2 regions of the Colwellia sp. MB3u-8 genome follow, and region 1 is predicted to be linked to the other one. Evidence: predicted binding sites of a transcription regulator. Region 1 holds the regulator's gene; the other holds the start of a gene.

What was found. The regulator sigma-54, encoded in region 1, starts transcription at its own class of promoters, with help from an activator protein. The targets are predictions, from matches to a motif close to GTTGGCACGNNNNTNGNNT.
Region 2: the regulator sigma-54 is predicted to act here: its motif matches at 1,761-1,779, upstream of H4J54_RS17370 (PEP-CTERM sorting domain-containing protein).

What each region holds. Positions count from the first base shown of each region.
Region 1 covers NZ_JACGVA010000068.1:266,564-270,782, forward strand. Annotated here, with positions in the region: gene rapZ (RNase adapter RapZ) at 1-287, opposite strand, end outside; gene ptsN (PTS IIA-like nitrogen regulatory protein PtsN) at 294-752, opposite strand; gene hpf (ribosome hibernation promoting factor) at 782-1,069, opposite strand; gene H4J54_RS13630 (RNA polymerase factor sigma-54) at 1,106-2,614, opposite strand; gene lptB (LPS export ABC transporter ATP-binding protein) at 2,666-3,397, opposite strand; gene lptA (lipopolysaccharide transport periplasmic protein LptA) at 3,398-3,943, opposite strand; gene lptC (LPS export ABC transporter periplasmic protein LptC) at 3,909-4,219, opposite strand, start outside.
Region 2 covers NZ_JACGVA010000073.1:105,061-109,279, reverse strand. Annotated here, with positions in the region: gene prsT (XrtA/PEP-CTERM system TPR-repeat protein PrsT) at 1-404, shown strand, start outside; partial or broken gene H4J54_RS17375 (transposase) at 489-1,212, opposite strand; gene H4J54_RS17370 (PEP-CTERM sorting domain-containing protein) at 1,852-2,592, shown strand; gene H4J54_RS17365 (PEP-CTERM sorting domain-containing protein) at 2,937-3,647, shown strand; gene H4J54_RS17360 (hypothetical protein) at 3,739-4,219, shown strand, end outside.

The DNA.
Region 1 (4,219 bases):
AACCGGCGAATAAGGTCACTATCATCAGCATCTAAATACAGTATGCTCAATTCTACTGCATTGGGCAGGTATTCAATAATTTCGGGTACGTCGTTAGGATCGGCAGGCAGGTTACGAACATCGAGACTTACGGCAACATTTTCATAATCATTAATAACCGTATGGGTCAGTGCGGGTAACAAGTTGACAGGGATATTATCAACACAATAATAACCTAAATCCTCTAAAACACGCAGTGCAACACTTTTCCCTGATCCTGAACGGCCACTTACAATAATTAATTTCATCCGTGTTTAACTCGCTTGTTGTATTAACTGAAACAGTTCTTGATTACTTTTGCATTTACGCACTTGCTTGCAAAATTGCTTGTCACGAAAGATTTTTGCGATACTTTGCAGCGTACTCAAGTGGCTCTGGCATTCTTCTTCAGGAACGAATAAGGCAATAAAAATATCAACGGGACGATGATCAATAGCGTCAAAATTAATCGCTTGTTCTGTGGTAATAACCACGGCAATAGGTTTAGTAGGCGTAGCATTTTCTAGACGGCCATGAGGTATAGCAATGCCATTACCTATGCCGGTTGAGCCCATTCTTTCGCGCTTAACTAAGCTTTCTAAGAGCTGAAAAGTATCATGGCTGTCGAGTTTATCGGCGGCCAAGCGACTTAAATATTCTAATATACGTTTTTTACTGGCACCCGGTGCTGCACAAATAGTGCAGTCCGGGGTTAAGATGTCTTGCAACTTCATAAACTTCTAAGACCTGTAGCGAAATGGCGCTAATGTTTGTTGATTTTGCCTTTATATTTCAATATTTGGCGATCTAGCTTGTCAATTAATGCATCAATCGATGCATACATGTCACTATGTTGTGCCTTAGCATGAACTTCAGTGCCACTTAAGTGCACTGTTGATTCAGCAATCTGATTCTGTTTTTCTACCGTTAATACTACATGTACATTATTGATATGATCAAAATGACGCTCTAGTTTTTCAAACTTGCCATTGACATAATCACGTAATGAATCAGTAACATCGACATGGTGTCCAGTAAGATTAATTTGCATATACTTCAATCCTCTTTATTGGCTGAATAAAACTGCCTACAATAGGCTTTTACGTTGATTTGATGGCGGTATAGCAAGTGACTCTCGATATTTGGCAATGGTACGCCTTGCCACTTGTATACCTTGCTCTGCTAAAATATCTGCCATTTTACTGTCGCTGAGTGGCTTTGCAGGCACTTCGGCAGCCACTAGCTTTTTAATTAATTCTCGAATAGCCGTTGATGAACATTCGCCGCCGTTTTCAGTACTTACGTGGCTCGAAAAAAAGTACTTAAGTTCAAAAATTCCTCTAGGCGTGTGCATATATTTTTGCGTGGTTACACGAGAAATAGTTGATTCATGCATATCTACGGCTTCGGCAATATCGTTCAATACCATAGGGCGCATCGACTCAGGTCCGTGTTCAAAAAATCCTTGTTGACGTTGCACAATGCAATTTGAAACCTTTAAAAGCGTTTCGTTACGGCTTTCTAAGCTTTTAATAAACCATTTTGCTTCTTGCAAGTTAGAGCGAATAAATTGATTATCAGTAGATGACTTCATTGAACGAGACATAGCCGCGTATTGCTGATTAACCGATAGTTTAGGGGCAGTGTCAGGATTGAGCTCTACTGTCCAGCGGCCGTTTTTCTTTTCAACAGACACGTCTGGGATAACATATTGTTCTTCACTTTTGATGACGCTATCACCTGGACGGGGATCTAAGCTTTGTATTAGGCGAATAACTTCGCGTAATTGCTCTTCTTTCAAGCGTAATTTACGCATCAATTGACGATAATCGCGATTACCGAGCAAATCAATATACTCGCTGACGGCGATTTTGCTTTCTGCTAACCAAGGGGTATCTTTAGCAAATTGATTAAGCTGAATACGCAAGCACTCGGGAATTGAGCGGGCGGCTACACCAACGGGGTCAAATACGTTAATACGCTTTAACACCACTTCAATCTCATCAAGTTCTACACCATCAATACCGACACTCTCTAAGATCTCTTCGGCTGAAACCGTTAAATAACCTGCTTCATCTATGGCTTCAATAATGGCAATGGCAATGGTTCTGTCAGTGTCACTAAAGGGCGTTAGTTCCATCTGCCAAATTAGATGGTCTTGTAATGAGTCTTTCGTTTCACCTTGATAAGTATAATCTTCTGAGGCATGGCCAACACCGCCACTACTGACACCGGCACTGAAGTTATCATCCCATGTGCTATCGCTATTTAGTTCTTCGGGGATGTCTGTTTTTGCTAAACCTTCAGAGGAGCTAATTTCGTCTATCGAGGGAGTGGAGTCTTCGCTGCCATCAGAGGATGCTGCTGCTGAGTTTTCGCCTACAGTTACCGAATATCCTGCTTCTAAATGGTCAGGGGTATTTTCTGAATTGTTATCGTGCGTTTCGTCAACTTCAAGCAAAGGGTTACTTTCAAGTGCTTCTTGAATCTCTAGTTGAAGATCCAAAGTCGATAATTGCAACAGTTTGATCGCCTGCTGCAATTGCGGGGTCATCGTTAACTGTTGTCCGATACGGAGTTGCAGAGTAGGACGCATTTACGTTTTATTTTCCCTATTCAAATTCATTAATTCAATTGGTTTCATTCACTATAGCGTGAATTGTTCGCCAAGGTATACATCTCTTACATGCTGATTTGCAAGAATTTGCTTTGAATTACCTTCAGCGATAAGTTCACCATGACTAACGATGTAGGCATGTTCACAAACATCGAGTGTTTCTCGCACATTGTGATCTGTGATTAAAATACCTATGCCACGATCTTTTAAGTGTAGGATAATTTTTTTTATATCACCTACCGAAATCGGGTCAACACCGGCAAAGGGTTCATCCAGTAGTATAAATTTAGGATCTGCGGCTAATGCCCGTGCTATTTCAACTCGTCGGCGCTCACCGCCAGATAAACTCATGCCTAAGTTATCTTTTATATGGCCTATGTTGAACTCTTCTAATAAATGTTCAAGTTTTTCTTGTCGGTCAACGTCACTAAGTGATTTACGTGTTTGTAAAATGGCCATGATATTGTCATTGACCGATAACTTACGAAAAATAGAGGCTTCTTGTGGTAAATAACCAATACCTTTTCTCGCGCGCTCGTGCATTGGCAGTAAGGTTATATCTTCATCATTTAAGACAATTGAGCCACTGTCGTTCTTCACCAAGCCAACAATCATATAAAAAGAGGTAGTCTTACCTGCGCCATTTGGCCCTAATAAGCCAACTATTTGTCCAGCTGAGACGTGCATACTGACGTTTTTAACAACTTTTCTGCCTTTATAGGACTTGGCAAGGCCGGTTGCTGATAATGTAGAAGTTGACATTTACTCTTGCTTATCCTTTGATTTTATAGGCAATTTAATTTTGTTCTTCGGCTGTAATACGGTTTCAACTTTATCATTGTCTAGGCTTTCAGCGTTGACATACTCGGTGGCAAAATTATAGGTGATTTTACTGCCACTCACTTTACTACCTTCTTGGCTAAGGAGGGCATTGCCTGAAATAACGACGGTATTCATACTCGGCTCATAACGGATTTCATTGGCTTGCAAATTGATTGGGCTACCATCTTGAAGCGTTTGTTCAAAGGTCGCCGGTGAGCCTTTGGCAATATAAATTTTGCTGTCACTGTTTTCTTGGGTGATAACCTGTACTAACTCAGCATGTATCCTTAGTGTGCCCTGAGAAATAATGACATTATCAATATAACTGAATATTTTATTTTTGAGATCGGCAGCTTGGCGTGAAGAAGATATTTTAATCTCTTGTTCTACGTCAAATTTTTCTGCACTTGCGACAGGCACTAATAATGCTAACGCCGTGAGGCAATATAAGTTACTTTTTAATTTTTTTATAAATAGTCTGTACATGTTCGGTCAATGTCATCTGTGTTGTGTTTAAGTCTACAATTAATCCTGAGCCATACATAGTAAATCCTTTACCTAATATTAAGATAGTTTGCTCTGAGCTGATAATATTAGTTTTTAAGTCCATTTCTAAATTTTTACCATGCACTTCCTGTATCAAACTTTCTTTATCAGTGGCGATTAAACGTACGCGATTTGCTAATTTTACTCGATTGTTATTATACAAGGTGCCTTCATTGGCGGTGATTTGCCAAGTAGGTTTGTTGTTCCTTGGGTATA
Region 2 (4,219 bases), on a different contig from region 1:
AGCCAGAAACAGCGATTGCTACATATAAAGCGGTACTCCTAATTGAAAAGAATAATAGTGTCGCGTTAAACAATTTAGCAAACTTGGAGTTGCAACAAAATAATACCACGGAGGCATTACATTATGCTAAAAAGGCATTAACAGTTAACCCCACAAACGCTGATTTTATTGACACCTATGCACAAGTCCTAATCGCTAATGGACAAATAAAGCAGGCAATTGAACAATACGATTTAGCGCTATCGTCAAATAGCGCCCCTAAAGTTCAAATAATTATTCATAAGGCGGAGGCGTTAATTGCAGACAGTCAAAGTGAATTGGCCAAATCCTTCCTAACATTGATTAAAACTCAACAGCCTGATGAGCGTGAAAAAATTAATAAACTACTAAGAGAAATTGATTAGCTCATCATTGGCTGCTATCAGTGGTAATTGGGTATTTAAGTACTCTGTAACGTATTTTGTGTAATGGCTAGGTTAAATAACGTTTTAAAAACGGTCTTCGAATTCAACCTTAAATCGATTCAAGGCCGTTTCCAATTTTTTATTGGCATTGGTCATTTATTTGATGCTTGCTCAATCGCTAAATAGATTACTTTTGTAGCCGATTATTATGCAGAAATAATTTACGTTTTTTATGTCCTTACGAATAACACTGTTCAGTGATTCAATTCCATTAGTGGTAAAAATGGCTTTGCGTATATCACTAGGCCAGTGATAGCGTGCTGATTTTTGCCAGTTATTGCGCCATGAGCGCGATATACTGTCCCAGCCTTGCTCAACTTCTCTATCGCGATTAAGCCTTCCTCTGCGGTTATTGATATCCACATAGCGAGTCATTATTTATGGCCTTCAATATGATGCCTAAGGCGAGGTCAACGGCTTTATTGATCAGCGGTTTATCTTGTCTGAATTTCACCGCCAAACAGTTCAAATAAACTATGCGATAAAGGGCGGCTAAAGGCCCTACCACTCTAAAATTGCTCAATAACAGCGTTCGCAGTAAGAATAGTTTTAGATGAATAACCATTAGGGTAGTTATCTTTACTGGATTGCTAATGACAGGCGTAACCTAGGTGTTTGTCTAATGCAGCATTGAGTGTTGCTTCAACGGTGACCTTGGTTAGCATTTATGTAAAACAGTTAAGTCAGCTTCATTCATAATTGATTTGGTGGCTTGCTTAGCAAACGCCTCGAGTGCTTTCTTATTCATCGTCTGCCTATCCTAAACCCTATATGGATATTAATGATAGGCAGTTACACAGATTTTTTACAGGGTCAATTACGGCGACTATTAGTAGTAATTTTTAGTGGTAATTTTGTATTTATGTTTACCGCGGTCAATATAATCGTGAGTTCAATGTTGCTTGCATTATTAGCTATTAATTTTTATATTTTACATATTATAATTAACAAACAATATGTTACGGATTGTGGTGGGCCAAAATATCTGACTGGATTCATAGTTTGTATCGGTAATTTGTTTCGAAATTGACCCTTATCTTTATTCCTGAAATTTTTAGTTCCACTACGCTTTAGTTCCACTACGCATAACATATGTCTGCTATTTTTACATGTTCACTATTCTTATCACCTTGATTCATATTAAGATATTGTTAAATAGATTTAATTTAATATATGCGGGTCTAATTCCCCGCCGCTTGCTGCGGAAAGGATTTTGACTTCAGCGTAATTTAGATACCCCTCTTCACATAGCGAATTTGAGCCTAAGCGTAAAGCCTTGGCGCGTAGTAGTTTATTGTTGGCTTGATGTTTGCATTTACTCTGTTAGCAGCGGTTCTTGATAACCAAGAAATACAGCTGTAATAAACTAATTTAACAGGAAGTAAATATGTTTAATTTAAGAAAAAAACTAGGAATAACCACATTATTAACTTTAACTTTAGGTTTAGTTGGCTCGAGTCAAGCTGATATCATACTAGATGACTTTAGTTATAGCCCTGTGGTAAACATTGAGGTTAATTCAGGTTCTACATCAGAGACTACAGAGAGAGTAGATATCAATGCTCTTGGTGGTGACGTAATTTACACGTTGATTTATAACGATGGGCAACTTGACTCAAGCTCGACAAGTATAGACTTTGGTGGTGATGACGCTTTAACGTGGAATAATGCTGTCACAATGCTATCTACTTTATCATTATTTTACACTGACGCTAATGCTAATGGTACACCTAGCGGGCCTCTTGATTTAACGGCTAGTGGAAACCAAAATTCATTCTATTATGATATTATATTTTCTGATGTCGGGTTTGATATCAGTATTATTGTAGGCTCTGGCGGCTTTGACTTTGGAGCCCGCCATAGTCTTGATGAAAGTGCATATTCATCAACATCAGCGTCAGTTAGTAGCTTAACTCGTACTACGCTTAGTTTTAGTGATTTTAATGCAGTCTCAGGCTCAGGGGCAGACTTTGCCTCTGTAGACTATGTTCATGTGTTGCTTTCGACAAACACTGCCGGTGCAGATATGATGATTACTGAGTTCGGTACGGTTCCAGAGCCTACTAGCCTTGCTATATTTGCTTTAGGGCTAATCGGCCTAGCGTTTGGCGCAAGAAAAAAAACATAATTACTGATTTTATTTCCCATAAAAACCTCGTTGAACGAGGTTTTTTTTACTAAAAATATTTTCATACCTTAAAATCCATAAGATTTCTCTACGTTACTTCATCGCAATGACAATTCATCAAGATAGAGGCATATTTTAATTGGCTCATTACTGTCAGCTTTCTTTACATCCCGCTAACAAGTTGTCAGCTTTTTTTACAATAAATTAACATTTTGGGTGGTGCGAAAAGCAGCCGATTTTCTATGTGGTTGTGTTCAATTGATTTTTTATATTTGGCGTGGTTAATGCATTTGCTTACTTGCAACGGATGTAACTTGCATAACTTTTAATTATGGAGAATGAAAATGTTAAATTTAAGTAAAAAAATATTAATGACACTGGTGCTAACCTTAGGGATGGCGAGTTACAGTTATGCGGACATAGTGTTGGATGATTTTGACTACACTCCTCAACCGAATGTATTTATTGAAGTTAATGATACTGTTACTACGGCAACGACCCAACGAAATAATATTAACGCCTTAGGTGGTGATGTTGTCTATGATTTAGCTTATGTTTCGGGTAATCCTACTCCCGCAAGGACATCTGCAGCCAGTTTTAATAATGGCACTATGGCGCTTAGTAATGATGCCACATTGAAATCAACCTTGTTGCTAACATATTCAGAAATATTTGCTCCGGGAAATCCTACCGCCGACTTTAGTGCTCTTAATGGTTTTTATTTTGACCTGTTAGAGTCTGATTTAGGTTTTTCAATCTTAGTGACCATTGGCTCTGACAGTGGCGCGAATACAAGTATCTCAAATACTGTTTCAGGTGCAATATCTAGTTTGACGCGTACTAATATACTTTTTAGTAGCTTTGCGACTGGGCTAGGCGCAGGCGCTAATTTTGCTGCGGTAGATTATGTTTCAATTTTGTTAACATCAGATTTAGAAAATGTCGATCTAGTATTGCAAGAATTTGGTGCGACAACTGTACCTGAGCCTACATCATTGGCTATTTTTGGCTTAGGCTTAATCGGATTAGCATTTAGTGCGAGAAAAAAAGTTTAATCATCGATGATGAAAGCAATAATATGAAGTATTAAAAGACCTCGTACAAACGAGGTCTTTTTATGCGATTTTATAGCACAGGAGTGGTAGGGTGTTAGAAGAATTTCTCCGCAGACAAGAAATATACACGACTAAAAAAATATTATGCTTGTTCTTCCTAGTCTATTTGATTTTTCCACTATACTTATTGCCTCAAATCCTGCCGGTAGGTCGACCGTTAGACTTACACCTTTATTACACGCCAATGCAGGCCGATACGCTTATCGCATCTTATGGGGTGGAAAACCGCCTGGCATACATTAAGGGACTCATCACTATTGATATGGTGTACCCACTTTTTTATTCACTTTTCTTAAGCTTACTACTGACTTTTTTTATTGCGCGAAGTTATGCAAAACATCATAAAATGCAGTACGTAAGAGTACTGCCTTTTTTTATCATGTTAGTTGATATTATTGAGAATATTTGTATTATTTTAATGCTACTTGAATTTCCCTGCGCAATCGAAAGCCTTGCCTTAATGTCAGGTTTGATGACGTTATTAAAGTGGCTACTCATTGCAATCACTTTTG